Regions from separate parts of the Caballeronia sp. DA-9 genome, predicted to be linked through region 1. Evidence: predicted binding sites of a transcription regulator. Region 1 holds the regulator's gene; the other holds the start of a gene.
What was found. Region 1 encodes FliA, which starts transcription of late flagellar genes. Its sites were predicted from a motif close to CTAAAGTTTNNNNNNNNNNNGCCGNTA; they were not measured.
Positions count from the first base shown of each region.

Region 1 (3,191 bases):
CTCTGGCTTATCCACCGCGCAAATTGCGCGCGAAGCGGCTGGAATCTTCGAAGACAGCCTTCGGACCCATTTGCACGAACTCGCCAACGACTCAGCAGACGGTATCAGATACTAAAGGACATAACCACAATGTCTCGTCAATCCAAAGAGTTTTATGAAACTTTCCGAAAGTATCGAACCACGCAATTCTCCGCTGCCGATGCATTTCGGCTATTCGTGGACCGCGAACCGGACGCGGCTGACCCGGAGCCTTGGGAAGTGTTATCCAAGACGCAAGCCTTAAGTGAGGACGGATGGATTCAACTCGATAACCGGGGATCTATTGCGGCGCACGTAACAGACCCGACACACGGTGCACACCCCTTTAAGGTTTTACGGGCCGTGATGGGTATTGTTGTTGATTACAACATTTCCAAAATGCGTGATTGGAAGCCGCACACAGTTCCGGATCGATTCGCGGCTGGGGGAAAGAGCCTTCCCATTCGCGGCGTCAATCCGATTATCTCCACCTTAATCGATAGCGGAAAGGCCACGCTGCGAGAGTTGCAAGAATATTACGCCCTGGACGATGCGGTGCAAATGTACGATGTGCATTTCACCAGTTTATTAAATCGCGCGTTTGCGGACGAAGCCGCTATGAAGAAAGCAAAGTCTCAACAGTCCCAATAAATCGAGATTACCTAATATGCTCAAATTCACGAATACATATGGAGTTGAACGCAGTGCGAACATGCGGCTACTCGGTGCGATGGAAGGCTGCGAGTTTCGCCGCGAGTTTTCGACATTTCTCGCGTCTGGCGATCCGGTAAGCCGCAGGAAATTTGTCGATAAAGTGTTCGCCAATATATCCATTGTGATGGGGAACGGTAGTGAATTTGCGCTGCGCACGAATGCCCTGATTGTTAACCATGTTGGCGAAGGTTCGGATGCGGTGCCGCTGCTGCGCGATTTGTTTGATGCATTTATGCGCGAGAACGAATTCGAGCCGCAGGCGTGCGCCTCGCGGGTAGGCTTTTGGTCCGAAGTCGGAAGCCGCGCGGCAGAGACGTTTTTAGTGGAGGGGATCGGCGCACTGCTAGACGCCTGAAAACGCCTGTCCGGTACACATTGCTCGGCGAGGCTAACGGGATAGCGGTCCAGCCGCGCGTCTCGTATGGCTCTCGTTGTGTCCGAACGAGCGCATAACGGTCCACCGCACGAGGGCGACCTTTCTTGCACGAGCAAACCGAAACGAGTACTGCCGTATGGCCGGAAAAGGTAGAATTATCTGCCGGAGCAATTCCGCTTCGGGCAACTTTCCGAAGGTTGCGAGGGACTTTTGAGGGACGCAGCGCGGCAAATTTGGTGCAAAAGCCAATTTCTAAGTATTTGATATTTAAGGCTTTTGGATCATTTTACCTCCCTCCGAAGGCAGGGGTTGCTGGTTCGATCCCAGCCGGGCGCACCAAGAACAGCTTAAAGCTCAGACGCACAGAAGGTCGAGAGCGCAACGGCGCTGCTTTCAATGTCGCGCTTGCTGACGGCATCGTTAATCCCGATGTACTGGACCGGAACCAACGCCAAGCGAAGTCGAAGCGCAAAAGCCGGCGCCCCGAAACTTCGCCAACCGCAAACCCAATCCCTCAAGCCTCAACCCCCGACCAGGCCTGTTCCCGCAACTTGGCCCGCAACCTCGCAACCGCCTGGCTATGCAATTGGCACACGCGCGATTCGCTGACTTCCATCACGGCGCCGATCTCGCGCAGGTTCAACCCCTTTTCGTAATAAAGGCTCATCAGCAGCTTTTCGCGTTCCGGCAATTTATCGATGGCTTCCACCAGCGCCGAGCGCAAGCTGCCATCCAGCAACGCAGACAGCGGATCGGCTTTATCGACACAATAACGGTCGAGAAACGGTTCGTCGTCCGATGACCGGTCGAAGTCTTCGTAATAGATCAGTTGGCTGCCGTGCAGATCCTGCAGCATGGTCTGGTATTCGCCGAGCGGCATGTTGAGATGCTCGGCGACTTCCTGCTCGCTCGCCGAACGGCCAAGGTTCTGCTCGACCTTGTGCACCGCCGACTCCACTTCGCGCGACGTCTTGCGCATGCTGCGCGGCAGCCAGTCGTTCGCCCGCAATTCGTCGAGCATCGCGCCGCGAATCCGCTGGCTGGCGTAGGTCTCGAACTGCGCGCCCTGATCTTCCTTATAGCGGCTCGCGGCGTCTAGCAAACCGATCATGCCGGCCTGAATCAGATCGTCGAGATCCACGCTGGCCGGCATTTTTGCGACCAGTTGCAGACCCAGACGGCGCACGAGCGGCGCGTAGCGGGTCAGGACCTCGGCTTGTGACAGTTTTCCCTGGGCGTTATACATCGCGTTCACCTTTGTTCCTTCTTTTGCTTCGTCACACCGACGCCGGGCTGCGCATCGCAAGCTCCGCCAACGGCGATTCGGTGCGGCGCAAACCAGCCCCGGGGTTGATCGAACGCTCGATGTTGCGCGGCGTTTCCATGGAAGCGGCTTGCGCCGGCCATTCGAAGTGCGAACTTTCTGGCATCGGCCAATACTGCAAATCGGCCGCGATATGACGATAGTCGCGAGCGGCGGCGGTGGTCGGGAAAGCTTCCACGGCGCAGCGCGACAGTTCATGCGCCTTCGCCACGCGCGCGTCTTCAGCCACGCAGCCGGCGGGCATCAACTTCACGGCGAGATAGCGGCTTGCGACGCCGGCGAGGTTGTCGAAGGCGATTTGCGCATCGGCGGCGTTCTTCACGTGATTCACCACGATCCGGAAGCGCGAAATGGCGTGCGCGTAATGCAGGCGCTTGATGCAGGCATACGCCTCGGTGATCGCGGCCGGCGCGACGCGGGTCACGATCACGAAGTCGTGCGCCTGCGCAGCAAGCGTGGACAGCGCGCCGCTGCGATCCGGCTGTGTATCGATGAGAACGATATCAGCGGGACCATCGAGCAAGACGCGGCAATGGGCGGCGTCGTGGCTGATGCGTTCGTCGCGAGGCGCGGCGATCATCGAGAAGCCGAACGGCGTGCGCGTCACCGCGTCCTGCAGGAAGCGCTTGCCGGACAACACCGCGCCCAGCGCGCCCGTGGACGGCACCTTCGCGAGGCGGCTCGCCGACAACGCGTTCTGCCGTTCATCGATAACCAGCACGTCCTTGCCCTGCGCCGCAAGCGCGGCCGCGAGATTGA
Region 1 is NZ_CP195133.1:3,591,143-3,594,333, forward strand. Features, by position in the region: gene ACRWA7_RS32815 (lytic transglycosylase domain-containing protein) at 1-115, shown strand, start outside; gene ACRWA7_RS32820 (hypothetical protein) at 130-669, shown strand; gene ACRWA7_RS32825 (hypothetical protein) at 686-1,087, shown strand; gene ACRWA7_RS32830 (RNA polymerase sigma factor FliA) at 1,623-2,354, opposite strand; gene ACRWA7_RS32835 (flagellar biosynthesis protein FlhG) at 2,386-3,191, opposite strand, start outside.

Region 2 (3,191 bases), 330 kb from region 1:
GGTTTTATGCTTCTTTTTTGCTGCAACTACCGCTGTGATGCGGGTGTTTCAGCCGGCGCGCATTGTAGCGTCGCGCGCGCCGGTTAGCTCGCTGTCAAAAATGCTTAGCCGAGGAGCTTCAGGACTTGTTGCGGCAGCGAGTTGGCCTGTGCCAGCACCGAGATACCTGCTTGCTGCAGCACTTGCGCCTTGCTCAGGTTCGCGGTTTCCTGCGCAAAGTCTGCGTCGGTGATTTGCGACTGAGCCGACGACAGGTTCGTCGATTGAGCCGTTTGCGTAGCTGAGATCGACGTGAAGCGGTTTTGCGCTGCGCCGAGGTTAGCCTGGATACCGTTGACCGTTTGCAGTGCGTTGTCGATCGACTCGATGGCAAGGTTGGCGCCGTTCGGTTGCGTCAGGTCGATGCCGGACACTTGTGGCGGGGTATTTTGAGCGTTAGCCGTCGCGATGCCAGTTGCTGCAGCCGCAGAATTTGCGTCGCTGAAGCCCGTCGGGGTCGTGCCGTTCAGTGCTCCGGTCGTGTTGAACGTCAGGGTTGCACCCGTGTCGCCGGTCGCCGGTGTTCCCGGTGTGGCGATGCTGGTAGTGTCGATCGAGAACAGTTTGCCAGCGGTCGTCGAGTCGATTGCCGAACCGTTTTGATCGGTAAATTTGAATGAACCCTTGCCATCTGCAAGAACGTTGATGGACGTTATAGCGGGTGTTGTACCGGCTGCTGCCGCAGCACCCGCGCTGGTCAAATTCAGGTTGCTGATCGTGCCAAGGTTGGTGTCGGCAGCAGCAAAAGGAGGGGTGTCGCCAAACTTCGTGTCGCCGTTGGTAGCGCTGATCGAGCTAAGGGCCGTTGCGGCTACGCCTTGTGCGGCGGTTTGGACAGTTGCGGGGTCAAACGCACCGCCGACTGCAGCCGTCAGCGTAAGGGCTTTGGGCGAGGTCTTCGAACCCGTGGTGGTAGCCGGATCGCCGAACAACTTGGTCGATACCGATGCCGACAATGCCTGGTTATTCTGATCCGTAAAGGTAAAGCCGCCATTGCCGTCAGCGAGAACGTTGATTGTTGTAATGGCTGCCGTGTCGCCGGCTGCTGCAGCAGTACCGTCGCTCTTCAGGCTGATGCCCGTGATAGAGCCGATGGTCGAGCCGATTTGCGGGACACCGCCGCCAAGCTTTGCTGCCGACACGCCGTTGGTCAGGTCGATGCTGATGGTCTGGCCGACGTTGGCGCCAACTTGGAAGCTGACGTTGCCAGCCGAGCCGTCCAGCACGTTCGTGCCGTTGTACGTGGTTTGCGAAGCAATACGGTTCACTTCAGCAATACGCTGCGTCACTTCTTTTTGCAGTGCTGCCTGATCCGACGCTGACAGCGAACCGCTCGATGCCTGCACGGCCAGTTGACGAATACGTTGCAGATTGTCCGTAATCTGATTCAAGCCGCTTGATGCCGTTTGCGTCATCGACACACCATCGTTCGCGTTCGAGACGCCCTGGTTCAGACCGTTGATCTGCGACGTCATGCGTGAGGCGATCGCTTGACCTGCTGCGTCGTCTGCTGCGCTGTTGATGCGTTTGCCTGATGACAGACGGGTGATTGCCGACGACAGCGCGCTCTGCGTGCCGTTCAGGTTCTGCTGGGCGACCAGCGAGTTGATATTGCTGTTAATACCGATCATTTTGGATTTCTCCTGAAGAAGCTGTGTGAGCTAAAGGGCTGTTTTTGGCTACTACGCCGTCCTGTTGCCTGGCGGTTCCGAGCGTGTTAGCCGGCCGCCTACTTGGGTTAGCGGCCCCTCGGAAAAAAACTTGAGGAATTAGAAAACGATTTGTAGAAGGAATAGCGAAAACATGGAAAAACGTTTGCCGTAAGGGTTTTGCAATGGGTCGCCGCCTGCGCGCATGAGGATTCACGGGTATTCTTTTTCGAGGACTTCTCTCAACCGCACACATCAGGAGCCGCCATGCAACACCGCACCATCGGTACTTCGGATCTCAAGGTCGCGCCGCTCGTCTTCGGTGGCAACGTGTTCGGCTGGACCGCCGACGAGCGCACGTCGTTCTCGCTGCTCGACGCGTTTGTTGACCACGGCCTCAATTTCATCGATACCGCCGACGTCTACTCCGCCTGGGTCGACGGGCATCAGGGCGGTGAATCGGAGACGATCATCGGCAAGTGGCTAAAAGAAAGCGGCAAGCGCGACAAAGTCGTGCTTGCCACGAAAGTCGGCATGCTGAGCACGCGGCCGGGGCTGTCGGCGGCGAACATCGAGGCGGCGGTGAACGACTCGCTCAAGCGGCTGAAGACGGACTACATCGACGTCTATTTCTCTCATCGCGACGATGATAAAACTCCGCTCCTCGACACGCTGGGTGCTTACCAGAAGCTGATTGCGGCGGGTAAGGTGAGGGTTATCGGCGCTTCAAACTACACGGGAGAACGCCTGGAAGAAGCGCTGAAGATTTCCGCGAAGGAGGGGATTGCGGGCTATCAGGTGTTGCAGCCGGAATACAACCTGTACGACCGCGCGGGTTATGAAGGTGATCAGGAGCCGGTTGCCACGGCGCACAAGGTTTCCGTTGTGACGTATTACAGTCTGGCGAGCGGTTTTCTGAGCGGGAAATACCGCTCGAAAGCCGATACCGAACACGCAGCGCGCGGCGCCAAGGTGACGGGTTACCTGAACGATCGCGGTTTGGCGATCATCGAAGCGCTAGTCAAGGTCGCCGATCGTCACGGCGTGGCGCCCGCTACAATCGCGCTCGCCTGGCTGATCGCCCGTCCCAGCGTGACCGCGCCGATTGCCAGCGCGACGTCGGTCAAACAACTGGAAAGCCTCGCCGAAGCCACGCGCATCACGCTTTCTCCAGAAGATGTCGCGCTGCTGAACGAGGTCAGCGATCCAGCGTGAGTTTTTGCATAAAAACCTGAAAAACCGCGGATTTTCATGGAGTTGCGCCCTGCAGAGCGGCTTTGCGGGGTTGGCGACACGTCAGCGATCTGATAACATCTCGCCCGAATCGAGATTTTTGCCCGATGACGCCGCATTTTTCGCGACGTCTGGCGGCCCGAAGTGCGCTGTTCCGGATTCCAGGGGAATGCGCATGCCGTGATCGGCGGTGAAATCCCACCTCTCTCTTTTCCGGCCTCCGTGGCCGCTTTGCTCGTGTCTGCTGCGTTGGGTGGACGATCGGAGTGC
Region 2 is NZ_CP195133.1:220,131-223,321, forward strand. Features, by position in the region: gene ACRWA7_RS17185 (flagellin) at 105-1,670, opposite strand; gene ACRWA7_RS17190 (aldo/keto reductase) at 1,956-2,903, shown strand.
Region 2: the regulator FliA is predicted to act here: its motif matches at 1,779-1,805, upstream of ACRWA7_RS17185 (flagellin).